3 regions of the Microvirgula curvata genome follow, and region 1 is predicted to be linked to each of the others. Evidence: riboswitches for the same ligand, from Rfam matches in the RefSeq annotation. Region 1 holds a riboswitch; each other region holds the start of a gene.
What was found. A riboswitch is a leader RNA that binds a small molecule or an ion and turns the genes downstream of it on or off. The one in region 1 is predicted to bind cobalamin.
Positions count from the first base shown of each region.

Region 2: linked by a shared signal. The riboswitch ahead of ACYVG8_RS11755 ((2Fe-2S) ferredoxin domain-containing protein) and the one ahead of ACYVG8_RS14780 (TonB-dependent receptor domain-containing protein) in region 1 are both predicted to bind cobalamin.
Region 3: linked by a shared signal. The riboswitch ahead of ACYVG8_RS06860 (energy-coupling factor ABC transporter permease) and the one ahead of ACYVG8_RS14780 (TonB-dependent receptor domain-containing protein) in region 1 are both predicted to bind cobalamin.

Region 1 covers NZ_BAAGUB010000033.1:41,350-45,882, reverse strand. The annotation lists gene cbiB (adenosylcobinamide-phosphate synthase CbiB) at 1-151, opposite strand, end outside; gene ACYVG8_RS14790 (histidine phosphatase family protein) at 274-864, opposite strand; gene cobT (nicotinate-nucleotide--dimethylbenzimidazole phosphoribosyltransferase) at 861-1,889, opposite strand; cobalamin riboswitch at 2,044-2,233, shown strand; gene ACYVG8_RS14780 (TonB-dependent receptor domain-containing protein) at 2,365-4,224, shown strand; gene cobU (bifunctional adenosylcobinamide kinase/adenosylcobinamide-phosphate guanylyltransferase) at 4,259-4,533, shown strand, end outside.
Region 2 covers NZ_BAAGUB010000028.1:158,800-163,332, reverse strand. The annotation lists gene ACYVG8_RS11760 (cobaltochelatase subunit CobN) at 1-2,429, opposite strand, end outside; gene ACYVG8_RS11755 ((2Fe-2S) ferredoxin domain-containing protein) at 2,426-2,755, opposite strand; cobalamin riboswitch at 2,924-3,101, opposite strand; gene ACYVG8_RS11750 (cobyric acid synthase) at 3,227-4,533, shown strand, end outside.
Region 3 covers NZ_BAAGUB010000012.1:23,069-27,601, reverse strand. The annotation lists gene ACYVG8_RS06875 (LysR family transcriptional regulator) at 1-788, opposite strand, end outside; gene ACYVG8_RS06870 (NAD(P)H-dependent oxidoreductase) at 927-1,508, shown strand; gene ACYVG8_RS06865 (MerR family transcriptional regulator) at 1,547-1,969, shown strand; cobalamin riboswitch at 1,968-2,166, shown strand; gene ACYVG8_RS06860 (energy-coupling factor ABC transporter permease) at 2,207-2,860, shown strand; gene mgtA (magnesium-translocating P-type ATPase) at 2,927-4,533, opposite strand, start outside.

The DNA of each region.
Region 1 (4,533 bases):
GGCGGTTGAAGGTTCGTTCGAGCCAGCCGGCGAGGTGGCCGAAGCCGACCAGTGGATGGGCACGGCGCGGCTCGCCCAGCAGGTAGTCGAGCGCGACACCGGCGACGGCTGCGCTCCAGAGCCAGAATGCGTGAATGCCGATGGCGTGCATGGGGGCCATTCGATGCGCACGGCGGCGCCAGGAAACGGAGCGGTATTGTATAGGCTGCGCGTCACCGCCCCCAAACCGGGCACGCCATTCGTCAGCCGGACGCCGGCGCCATGGTGGCCGGCTCAACCCATTGCCGGGTTGGCCAGTGCAATCAGGTAGTCGGGGCAGCCGTCGGCCAGCGACAGCTGCACGTAACCGCCACGCGAGACGAACAGCCGTCGCGCGCTGGGCAGCGACAGTTCGAGCCGCGCGGCCAGCACGGCGGCGATCACGCCGCCGTGGGTAATCAGGACGGCGTGGCCGTCGCCGAGGCGCTCGACCCAGCTATCGAATGCGCTGATGACCCGGGTGCGGAAGCCGGCCAGCGTTTCGCCACCATCCGGCAGCAAGCGGCCGTTGCTGTACTCGGCCTGCCAGTCGGCCGGCAGGCCGTCCAGCGGGGCGCCGTCCCAGACGCCGAAATCGGTTTCGGCAAAACCGGCATCGACGTGCAGCGCCAGACCGGCATCGGCGGCGAAGTCTTCTGCCGATGCCAGACAGCGCTGCAGCGGCGAACAGGCGATCGCCGTGACCGGTGCCATGGCCGTCAGCGCCGGCCAGCCCCGGCGCATGGTGTCGCGTCCGGCCCCGGTCAGCGGCGGGTTGCTGCGCCGGCCGACCAGCAGGCCGGCGGCGTCGATCTCGCCGTGCCGCCACAAGGTAATGCGCTTCATTCGTGGTCCCGGTCGCTGACGCCGGCTTCGGCAAAGGTGGCCATGTCGGCATGCAGCCGGATCGCCATCTGCAGCATCGGCACGGTCAGCGCCGCGCCGGATCCCTCGCCGAGGCGCAGCCCGAAGTCGTACAGCGGCTCCAGCCCCATCGCGGTCAGTGCCAGCTCATGACCCAGTTCCCGGGAACGGTGCGAGGCCAGCAGCCAGTCGCGGGTGTCGATATCGATGCCGCAGGCGACCAGGGCCGCGGCTGCGGTGATGAAGCCGTCAACCAGTGCCGGTACACCGGCGCTGGCGGCTTCGAGGTAGTAACCGGCAATGGCGGCGATTTCCAGCCCGCCGACCTCGGCCAGCCAGCCGGCCGCCGTGTCGGTAGTCCGGGCGCGCAGCAGCGCCTTTTCGACCGCTCCCCGCTTGCGGGCCATGCCCTGGTCGTCCACACCGGTACCGCGCCCGACCACATCGACCGGGCGGGCGCCGCTCAGTGCGCAGATCAGCGCGGCCGACGGGGTGGTGTTGCCGATGCCCATCTCACCGGCGATCAGCAGCGTTGCACCGGCGGCAATGGCGCGGCGGGCGGCGGCGCGGCCGGCTTCGATCGCCTGTTCGCATTCCTGTTCCTGCATGGCCGGTTCGTCGCACAGATTGCGCGAACCGTAGCGGACCTTGGCATGCACGATCGGCATGGCCGGATCGAAGTCTGCCGCCACACCGACATCGACCACTTCCAGTGTCGCGTCGATTTCCCGCGCCAGCACACTGATTGCCGCCCCGCCGCGAACGAAGTTCTTCACCATCTCGGCGGTGACTTCGACCGGATAAGCCGAGACGCCGCTGCGGGCGACGCCATGGTCGGCGGCAAAGACAGTGATGGCGGGGCGCAGGCGCGAGGGAATGGCGCGGCCCTGCCAGGCCGCGAACTGGCAGGCGAGGGTTTCCAGCTTGCCGAGACTGCCGGCGGGTTTGGTCAGTCGCGCCTGGCGGGCGACGGCGGCATCGAAGGCGGACGCATCGGGATGGGGCATCAGGGGGTTCCGGAAGAGAGAAGGGAATCGTCCCGTCTTGCGGGGCGGCGAAAATCGAACGCGAGACCTTACCGCTGCGCCGGCAGCGCTTCAATCGGCATTACGGCGTAATTTGATCTTGCGGGCTGTCATGCCGGCATGCCGCCGCTATAATCCGGCTCCATCTTGCCAGGGTGTCCGCCGCCGTCAGGCGCGGATGAAACGGGAAGCCGGTGACAGGCCGGCGCTGCCCCCGCAACGGTATGGTTCGCATGCAAGCGGCTTCACGCGCCACTGCCCGACAGGGTGGGAAGGCGAGGCCGCGGGAACCCAGCCCGGAGACCGGCCCAGGCAATCTGCAGTGGAGTATCGCGGGGAGGCGGTATGACAGCGACAGCGCGACCGGCATCAGGCCGGGCCGCGCCGATTGTCCATTCTGAAAGGCCATGCGCCTGTCTTTCTCGCACTCCTGATCCGTTTCCAGGGAGTGTTTTTCGTGAAGTGCAATATCCGTAGCAAATGGTTTGTCGCCAGCCTGGCGTCGCTGGCAGTGGCGAATGCGTTCGCTGACGAACCCGCCACCACCGCCGGCGAAATCGTGGTGACCGCCAACCGTTCCGCCACCGACAGCCGTGAACAGACCCGTGACGTGACCGTGATCGGCCAGCAGGAAATCGCCCGTGCCGGCGGCCTGAACCTGCCGCAGCTGCTCGCGCGCCAGTCCGGCGTCGAGTATGCGAGCAACGGCGGCGATGGCCGCGCGAGCGCGCTGTATCTGCGCGGTACCAGCTCCAAGCAGTCGGTGGTGCTGATCGACGGCGTGCGCGTATCGTCGGCGACTTCGGGGCAGACCGCGCTGGAACAGATCCCGCTGGAACTGATCGACCATATCGAAATCGTGCGCGGCCCGGTATCCGGGCTGTACGGCGCTGATGCGATCGGCGGCGTGGTGCAGATTTTCACCAAACAGGGCAAGGGCGCACCGAAGCCGTACCTGAGCGCCGGCGTCGGCAATGACGGCACCTGGCGCGTCGGCGGCGGCATCGGCGGCGTGGTCGGCGATACCTCGTTCTCGCTGAACGTGGCCGGTCGCGGGACCGATGGCGGCTTCTCCGCCACCAATGCGCAGAACACGTTCAGCTACAACCCGGACGATGACGGCTACCGCAACCTCAGCTACAGCGCCAATGTGTCGCACCAGATCGTCGACGGCCATGAAATCGGCATCAAGCTGTTCCAGTCCTTCGGCAAGGCCGACTTTGACAACGGCACGCCGCTGGCCGACGACTACAACAAGCAGCGCGTCCAGAGCAACAGCGTGTACCTGAAAGACCGCTTCAGCGATGTATGGACCAGCACGCTGACCGTGACCAACGGTGTCGATCGCTACGAGACCTACAGCGGGGTGAATCTCGATCGCTCCGGTCTGTACAAGACCACCCAGGATACCTACACCTGGCAGAACGACCTGGACCTCGGCGTGGCCGGCCGGGTGGTGCTGGGTGCCGAGTACCTGAACCAGAAGGTCGACAGCACGCAGGCCTATACCCGGAACGAACGCAACAACAAGGCGGTGTTCGCCGGCTGGAGCGGCAATTTCGGCGACCACCTGCTGAATGCGTCGCTGCGTCATGACGACAACTCGCAGTTCGGTGAAAAGACCACCGGCTCGCTCGGCTATGGCTACCGGCTGACCGACAGCATCAAGCTGACCGCGAACTACGGGACCGCTTTCCGCGTGCCGACCTTCAACGATCTGTACTGGCCGCTGGCCTATGGTTTCCAGGGCAACCCGAACCTGAAGCCGGAGTCGGCCCGCAACGGGGAAGTCGGTGCCGAGTACAACGGGGCATACGGCATGCTGCGGCTGACGGCGTTCGAGAACCGCATCGACGACATGATCAATGGCTATGTGTGCAGCGGCAGCGGTCCGTGCACGGCGGAGAACGTCGACAAGGCCCGCATCCGCGGTCTGGCGCTGGCAGGCAGCACCACCCTGCTGGGTACCCGCATCGCCGCCAACGTCAACTGGCAGGACGGTGAGGATCGCAGCAATGGCAACCAGCTGTCGCAGCGCGCCAGGGTGTTCGGCAGCGTCGACGTCAGCCGCGACATCGGTCCGGTCACGCTGGGCAGTGCCCTGACCGCCGCCGGCTCGCGCTACAGCGATCCGGCCAACAAGCAGCCGCTGGCCGGTTATGGTCTGGTCGACCTGTATGCCGACTACCGGCTGACCCCGACCACCACGCTGTACGCGCGGGTCAACAATGTGTTCGACCGCGACTACACGCTGATCCGGAGTTTCAACCAGCCGGGCCGCGAGTGGCTGGTCGGCGTGAACTGGCAACCGAAGTAAGACCGTGCGTCCGGCATCCCCGGCAGGAGGTTCCATGCTGCATCTGATCACCGGCGGCGCCCGTTCGGGCAAAAGCCGCCATGCCGAGAAACTGGCGCTGGCCCACGTCGGCCCGGTGCATTACCTGGCGACCGCCAGTGTCGGTGATGCCGAGTTTGCCCACCGGGTGGCGATGCACCAGGCACGCCGGCCGGCGTCGTGGCGGGCGGTCGAGTGCGGTGTGGCCCTGAGTGACGCGCTGCAGGATGCCGCGCGTCCGGACGGGCTGGTGCTGATCGACTGCCTGACGCTGTGGCTGGCGCACTTTCT
Region 2 (4,533 bases), on a different contig from region 1:
AGGCCGGGCACGTCCAGGTTCGGCAGGCGCACCAGCGCGCAGATCATGTCGACCAGCGCCTCACCATCCGGCGAGCGGCCCAGCACATGCAGGCCGTCGCGGATCTGCGCCGCACCCAGCTCGCACAGATAGCCGTCGATATCCTCGATCAGGTGGGCGACATCGACACCGTCCATGCCGGCCAGCGTCAGCGGCACGCCGTCATCGTTCAGCGTGGCGTCCCAGTCGTGGTCATGATCGTGGTGATGATCGTGGTGATGGTCATGATCATGATGGTGGTGGTGATGGCCGTGATCATGGTCATGCGGGTGCGCGGCTGCCGGCGTGGCAATGCGGTACTTGCCGGCACCGGGCGCGGCGGATGACGCCGGCTTCGGCCGGTACAGGCCCGTCGGCGCGGCCGGTGCCGGGGCGGGCTCGTGGTCGTGGTCGTGGTCGTGCTTCATCATCGCCGCCAGATCGGCATCGAGATTCGAGGCCTTGATCAGATCCCAGATCTGCTGTTGCAGCAGCGGCAGCTTGCCCGGATCGAGCATCTCGACCTGGTAGTACTCGTCGACCAGCTGTGTCAGCTGTGCCAGCGGCCCGTAGGTGTCGGCGGTGGTCATCGGCGGCGTCAGGTGGTCGATAACCACGGCATGGGCGCGGCGCTTTGCCTGCGAACCTTCGCCCGGGTCATTGAGAATGAACGGGTAAAACAGCGGCATGTCGCCGAGCAGCGCATCCGGGAAGCAGTTTTCCGACACGCCGACGCCCTTGCCCGGCAGCCATTCCAGCGTCCCGTGCTTGCCGACGTGGACGATGGCATCGGCCCGCCAGTCGTCGCGCAGCCAGCAGTACAGTGCATGATAGTGATGGGTCGGCGGCAGGTCCGGCGTGTGGTAGATCGCATCCGGGTCCATGCCGTAGCCGCGCGGCGGCTGCAGGGCGACGAATGCATTGCCGTATTCCAGCCCGGCAAACACCAGCCGGCCCTGATGGACATAGGCACTGCCCGGAGCGGCACCCCAGCGCGCGCTCATCCGCTCGCGCAGTGCGTCCGGCAGCTCGGCAAACCACTCGGCGTAACGCGCCGCCGGTACGGCCGCCACGGCCCGCCGCAGCTGGTCGTCGCTGAGATAGGCCTCGTCATAGGCGCCGCGGTCGATCAGTTCGTGGATCAGGGCATCGCTGCTGTCCGGCAGCCCGTCGATGCGATAGCCGCGCGCCTGCATCGCATGCAGCATGGCAAACAGCGAGGCCGGCGAGTCGAGGCCGACGGCATTGCCGATCTGCGACGCCTTGCTGTTCGAGTTGGTAAAGATGAAAGCGATGCGCTTGTCGGCGGCTGGCACCCGACGCAGCCGTACCAGCCGTGCGGTGATGCCGGCCACGCGCCGCACCCGGTCGGGCAGCGGCGCATAGTCGGTCTGTTCGGCCGGCGCACCGTCGCTGGCATGCTTGAACGACATTGGCACGCTGACGATGCGGCCATCGAACTCCGGCAGTGCGACGTTCATCGCCGTGTCGAGCGGATTCAGCCCGCGTTCCGACTGCTCCCATTGCGCCCGGGTCATGCTGCTGGTGATTGCCTGCACCACCGGGATGTCAAGGCGCTCGAAAGCGGCCACCGACCAGCCGGTCGGCGTCGGCCCGTCGGCGTTCACGTCGCCCATGGCGAACGAGGTGGTATTGATCAGTGCATCGATGCGGCTCGTGCCGTCCGCTCCGACAAAAAACTGCATCGCCGCCGGCATGCCGTCACCGTCCAGCGTGCGCAGCGAGGCGGTATAGACCGGCAGCGCATTCAGCTGCTGCGCGGCCAGGGCGTCGACCAGGCTGTCGATAAAGCGGGTGTTGCCGCTGACCCAGTGCGCGCGATAGAAGGTGATGCCGACCGTCGGCCAGTCCGGCCGGCGGATCGCCAGCCAGTCGTCGAGCGAGCAGTCGGCCGACAGTTCCGGATGGTGGATGCCGTGCTCGGGCAGCGGCGTCGGTGGCAGGTAGCCGAAGCCGGTCATCAGCAGGTAGTCGGCAAGGAAACGCAGCAGCTGCGCCATATTGCCGGTGCCACCGGCCTGCAGGTAGGCGGTCACTTCATGCTGCAGGGACGGCGGGACGGTCGACTGTGCTGCCAGATCCGGGTCCGGCTCGCCGGTGCCGCTGACCACGATCAGGGCGCGTCCGTGGGCGCGGGCGTCCTTCCACAGAGTGTCGAAACCGGGAATGGCACTGGTGCGGCCCAGCACGCGGACAATGACGACGCGCGCAGTCGCCACCGGACCGGCCAGCACGGCGGCCATGCCGTCCGGGCAGACGATGGTCTGCAGGTTGACGCCGGAGACCGGCACGAAACCGTCCGGCAGTTCGGCACGCACGCGCTGCAGCGCGGTCAGGTCGGTGCCGGCGTGGGTCAACAGCACGATGCCGCGGGAAACGGGAGTGTTCACTGGCCCGCCTCCTGCCCGACATCGCCGGTTCCGAGCCGGTGGAACACCAGCGCCTCGACCGGGCGACCGTTGACCAGATGTTCGTCGACGATGCGCTCGACGGCGGCGGCATCAACCTGGCGATACCAGACGCCGTCCGGATAGACGACGGCGATCGGCCCTTCCCTGCAAACGGCAAAGCAGTGCGAGCGGGTGCGCTTGACGCACAGCCCGTCGCGCGCGTCGATCGCCTGCCCGAGCACCTTGAACATCGCCTCGGCCTCGACGCCGTTGCCGGTGCAGCGCGGGCCGGTACACATCAGGACATGGCGGTCGTGGCGTCTCATGACGGCACCCGTGCGGCGGCAGGGCAGAACGACGATGGAAGGCGGAAGCGGCGCGGTGGCAGGGCCATGGAGGACGTCCTCGTGCAGGGGGCGTCGCCGCGAGCGAGGCGCCGCAGCCGGAACGGCCGCTGGCGGTTTCCCCCGGTGCACCCCGCCCGGTTTCAACTCACGTCGACTAAGGCGATGGCCGGTCTCCTGGCTCGTGCGTCATCACCCGCGCGGCCTTCCCGGAATCGTCCAGTGGCATCGTCAAGCGGGCTCGTCACTTACAGTTGCGGGGGCAGCCGCGGTCTTACACCGCATTCCCGTTTCACCCCGAAGGGCACCATCAGCAATAGCGCCGGATAATACGTGATTTCGGGGTACCGCGTTTGTGCCGGATCGGCCGTCCGCCACGCCCGGCGCAGGCGACACCCCTATAATGGCCGTCCTCATTCACCCGTCCCCGCCGCCATGCCAGCCAGAACCCTCATGATCCAGGGCACCACCTCCGATGCCGGCAAAAGCACCCTGGTCACCGGCCTGTGCCGCTTTCTCATACGGCGCGGCATCCGGGTCATGCCGTTCAAGCCGCAGAACATGGCGCTGAACAGCGCGGTCACCGTCGATGGCGGCGAGATCGGCCGCTCGCAGGCGGTGCAGGCGCTGGCCTGCGGCATCGAACCGCATACCGACATGAACCCGATCCTGCTGAAGCCGAACAGCAATACCGGCTCGCAGGTCATCGTCCTTGGCCATTCGATCGGCAATATGGACGCCGCCGCCTATCACCGCTTCAAGCCCAGGGCGCTGAGCGTGGTGCTCGAAGCCCACAGCCGGGTGGCGGCAAGCTGCGACTGCGTCCTGGTCGAAGGCGCCGGCAGCCCGGCGGAGATCAATCTGCGCGATGGCGATATCGCCAACATGGGCTTTGCCGAAGCGGTCGACTGCCCGGTGATCCTGGTGGCCGATATCGACCGGGGTGGCGTGTTCGCCCATCTGGTCGGCACGCTGGCGCTGCTGTCGGACAGCGAGCGCCGGCGCGTGGTCGGCCTGGTCATCAACCGTTTCCGCGGCGACATCGCCCTGCTGCAGCCGGGACTGGACTGGCTGGAGCGCGAAACCGGCAAGCCGGTGCTCGGCGTCCTGCCGTACCTGCAGGGACTGCATATCGAGGCCGAGGACAGCCTGAGCCAGGGCACGCAGGGCGTGGCGGCCAGCGGCGAGCGGATACTGCGCGTGATCGCGCCGGCCCTGCCCCGTCTCAGCAACCACACCGACTTCGACCCGCTGCGCCTGCATCCGCAGGTCGAATTCCAGCTGGTCCCCGCCGGCCAGCCGATTCCGCCGGCCGACCTGATCGTGCTGCCGGGCAGCAAGAACGTCCGCGACGACCTCGGCTGGCTGCGCGCCAATGGCTGGGAGGCCGCCATCGACCGTCACCTGCGCTACGGCGGCAGGCTGATCGGCATCTGCGGCGGCTTCCAGATGCTGGGCCGCCAGCTGCACGACCCGCTCGGGCTGGAAAGTGCGGCCGGCAGCACGCCGGGACTCGGCCTGCTCGACATGGAAACGACACTGGATGCGCACAAGCAGCTCGAACGCCGGCAGGGATGGCTGGCCTCGGGCCATGCCGCCGTCACCGGCTACGAGATCCACATGGGCGTGTCGACCGGCCCGGCGCTGGACCGGCCGGCGATCCGGCTGGCCGACGGCAACGAGGGGGCGGTCTCGGCCGACGACCAGGTGCTGGGCAGCTATCTGCACGGCCTGTTCGACCATCCGGAAGCCTGCCTCGC
Region 3 (4,533 bases), on a different contig from region 1:
CGGCTCCAGTCCGGCAGCAGCAGGCGCAGGCGCCCGGCGGTCACATCCGCGGCCACGTCGTGCCAGCTCTTGAACGCGATGCCGTGCCCGGCCAGCGCCCAGTCGCGGATCAGCGCACCGTCGTCGCTGCTGCGCCGGCCTTCGGCGTGAATTTCGCGGACCTCGTCCCCGGCACAGAAACGCCACGGGCCACGCAGCTGGCCATCGTGCAACAGCGGCAGCAGCGCATGGCGGTGCAGATCGTCCGGGGTCTGCGGCGTGCCATGACGATCGAGATAGGCCGGTGCGGCGACCGCGACCCGGCGGGTCAGCGCCAGCTGACGCCGGACCAGCGGCGAATCATCGAGCTGGCCGTAACGCAGCGCCAGGTCGATATTGCTGCGCACCAGATCGGTCAGCGCATCGCCGACGCTCAGTGTCAGGGTAATGCCCGGATGTTGCTCCAGAAACGGGTCCAGCCACGGTCGCAGCAGGTGGCGGCCGAGATCGGACGGCAGCGCCAGCCGGATCGGCCCGGCAAGCTGCTGGCGTTGCGCCGCCAGCGCTGCCTCGCCATCGGCCAGTGCCGCCAGTGCGGCCCGGGCCGATGGCAGAAAGATCCGACCTTCCTCGGTCAAGCGCATGCGCCGGGTCGAGCGGGCGAACAGCCGTACGCCAAGCCGTTTCTCCAGCCGCAGTACGGCCGCGCTGGCAGCGGCGGCGGTGCAGCCCAGCTCGCGCGCCGCCGCGGACAGGTTTTCCAGCTCGGCGGTGCGGATGAACAGCCGCAGGTCGTTGATCGCATACATGTCAAAAATTTTTTGATAAATGAACGACAATTATCAATTCTAGCAGTCATGGCCAGGCCCGGAATGGAAAGCCCTTGACCCTGTCCCACGGGGCAGGGTTCACACTGCATGCTTTCGGACAGACAAGAGTGGGGCGGCATGAGCGGCAAACGCGTTCTGGTGATTCTCGGCCATCCGGCCAGTGACAGCTTCAACGCTGCGCTGGCCGATGCCCATGCCGAGGCTGCACGGCAGGCCGGGCACGAGGTCAGGGTGCTGCGGCTGGGCCAACTGGTGTTCGATCCGGTTCTGCATGATGGCTACCGCCGGGTCCAGCCGCTGGAACCCGGGTTGCAGGCGGCGACCGAGGCGATCCACTGGGCCGAGCACCTGACCTTTGTCTTTCCGGTCTGGTGGGGCGGGGTGCCGGCGCTGCTGAAGGGGTTTCTGGACCGGGTGTTCCTGCCCGGTTTTGCCTTTCGCTACCGGCCCGGCAAGGCGTTTCCCGCCCGGCTGCTGAGCGGCCGTTCGGCACTGCTGCTGGCGACGATGGATACGCCGCCGTGGTATTTCCGCTGGGTCTACCGCGACCCGGCGATCCGGCAGATGAAGGACACCACGCTGCGCTTCTGCGGCATCCGGCCAGTGCGGGTAGAGCGGCTGGGGCCGGTCCTCGGCGCTACGCCCGCCCGCCTTGAGGCCTGGCTGGAACGGGCCCGCCTGCTTGCCAGACGACTCTGAACGCGTTATCCAGTCAGCGGTCATGCGCGGGAGGAACCATGTATATCGGGGAACTGGCGAAACGGAGCGGTGCCTCGGCGCGCGCCATCCGGCTGTACGAATCGCTGGGCCTGCTGGGGCAGGTGCAGCGCCAGGGCAGTTACCGCGTCTATCGTGACGAGAGCGTGGCGCTGGTGCAGATGATCCGCCAGGCGCTGGCCCTCGGCTTGCGGCTGGCCGAACTGGCGCCGGTACTGAACGGGGATGGCGAGCCGGACTGGGACCGGCTGGCGGCGCTGCTGGCGCAGAAACGCGCCAGCCTGCGGCAGGAGATCGCGAGACTCGAAAGGCTCGACCAGGAGCTGATACATATCGAGGCGGAGATCCGTGCCTGCACCGATCTGCAGCAGCGCAGCCCGGCCTGTGAGCCTGTCCGTTCCCGTCATCAGCAGAAAGATGCATCTGTTCTGGAAACCCCTTAAGCTATGCGCGCTTAGTGGTTCCGCCGAAGTGGGCGGAGGAAACAGGGAAGTCGGCAAGCCTTCGGGCGGATACCGCGCTGCCCCCGCAACTGTGAGCGGTGAGTCTCGTGCATGAAGTCACTGGCCTGAAAGGCCGGGAAGGCGCACCGGGATGTCGACCCGCGAGCCAGGAGACCTGCCACGAGACATGCCGATCCCCGGCGTATTCCTCACCCGCATCTCCTCGGAGGGAGAACGATGCATATCGAACCCGGCATTCTCAATGCCGCCAAAGTGCTGTACGCCAACGTCGCCGCCGTCGGCGCGCTGGCCGCCTTTTCACCCAGACTGTTCACCCGGCCCGACAATCTGGTCAAAACGCTGCTGGCTGCCGTGTTCTTCTCGGTCTTCATGGAAATCTTCCACCTGCCGGTCGGCGCGTCGGAACTCCATTTCGTCGGCGCATCGGCGGTGTACTTCATCTTTGGCTTTATCCCCACCCTGTTCGGCTTCGCCATTGGCCTGCTGCTGCAGGGACTGCTGTTCGAGCCGCAGGATCTGGTCCATCTCGGCGTCAACTCGCTGTCGCTGATGCTGCCGCTGGTGGCTGCACACGGTCTGCTGGGCCGCCACTTCTTCGCCGAGGACGAACGCCGCCGCATCCGCTGGGCTGAAGTGGTCAAGTTCGACGCGTTGTACTACAGCGGCGTGGTCGCCATGGTCGGCTTCTGGCTGGCCTTCGGCGAAGAACCGACCCCGCTGTACAACTGGGCGCTGTTCGCCGTGTCCTACCTGCCGCTGGTGCTGTGCGAACCACTGTTCACCTGCCTGGTGGTGCGCACGCTGAAGCCGCACGCCGACAAGCTGCTGATCAGCCGCTTCACCTGCGTGAAGACGCTGGCCGTGGCATAGGCACGGGCCTGCAGAAAATGGCGCGAGTGCAACACTCGCGCCATTTTTCATTGCAGCGAAACCCGCTTACTGCCAGCCGTAGCGGCGGGCATAGAATCCCTTCATGGCCTGGGTCAGCGCCATATAGGCCAGCAGGGTGGCGATCAGCCACGGGAAGTAGCTCAGCGGCAGCGCCTGCAGCTTGAAGTAGCCGGCCAGCGGCCCCATCGGCAGGAAAATGCCGATGCTGATGATCACCGCCGTCATCGCCAGCAGCGGCCAGGCGGCACGGCTCTGGATGAATGGCAGCTTGCGGGTGCGGATCATGTGCACGATCAGTGTCTGCGACAGCAGCCCTTCGACAAACCAGCCGGACTGGAACAGCGTCTGCTGCGCCGCCGTGTTCGCGCCGAACACGAACCACATCAGCGCATAGGTGCTGATGTCGAATACCGAGCTGATCGGGCCGAAGAACAGCATGAAGCGTCCCAGTTCGTCCGGGTTCCACTTCTGCGGCTGGCGCAGCGCGTCTTCATCGACGTTGTCGAACGGGATGGCGACCTGGGACACGTCGTACAGCAGGTTCTGCACCAGCAGATGCAACGGCAGCATCGGCAGGAACGGGATGAATGCACTGGCCACCAGCACCGAGAACACATTGCCGAAGTTAGAGCTGGCGGTCATCTTGATGTACTTCAGCATGTTGGCGAAGGTCTTGCGCCCCTCGATCACGCCCTGGTCGAGCACCATCAGGCTCTTTTCCAGCAGGATGATGTCGGCCGCTTCCCTGGCGATATCGACCGCCGAGTCGACCGAAATGCCGATGTCGGCCGCGCGCAGCGCCGGCGCGTCATTGATGCCGTCGCCCATGAAGCCGACCACATGGCCGTTGCCGCGCAGCACGCGCACCAGCCGCTCCTTCTGCATCGGGGACAGTCTGGCGAACACGGTCGCGTTTTCCGCCGCGACGGCCAGCCGGGCATCGCTCATCGCGTCGATATCGGTGCCGACCAGTACCCCCCTGATGGCCAGCCCGACATCGCGGCACACCTTCAGCGTCACCCGTTCGTTGTCGCCGGTCAGCACCTTGACCTCGATGCCATTGGCCTTCAGCGCCGCCAGCGCTGGCGCGGTCGATTCCTTCGCCGGATCGAGGAAGGCGATATAGCCGACCAGCGTCAGTCCCGACTCATCAGCCACCCCATACGTGTCGCGGGCTGCGGGCAACGCCCGGGTCGCAACGGCAACCACGCGCAGCCCTTCCTGATTCAGCCCGGCGGTCACGGTACGGATGCGTGCCAGCAGCGCCTGGTCCAGCACTCCGGTCGCCTCGCCGTGCCGTACATGGCTGCAGACCGACAGCACTTCTTCCAGCGCGCCCTTGCAGATCAGCAGGTGGCGATCGTCGTGCTCGCTCACGACGACCGACATCCGCCGGCGGCTGAAATCGAAAGGAATCTCGTCGACCTTGCGGAAATTGCCGGCGGCATCCAGTTTCTGATGCAGGTCCGCATGTTCCAGCACCGCCACGTCGAGCAGGTTTTTCAGCCCGGTCTGGTAGCAGCTGTTCAGGTAGGCCATGTCCAGCACTTCGTCCGAGACGGCGCCGAAGGCATCGGTATGCCGTTCCAGCACAATCCGGTCACGGGTCAGAGTGCCGGTCTTGTCGGTGCACAGGACATCCATCGCGCCGA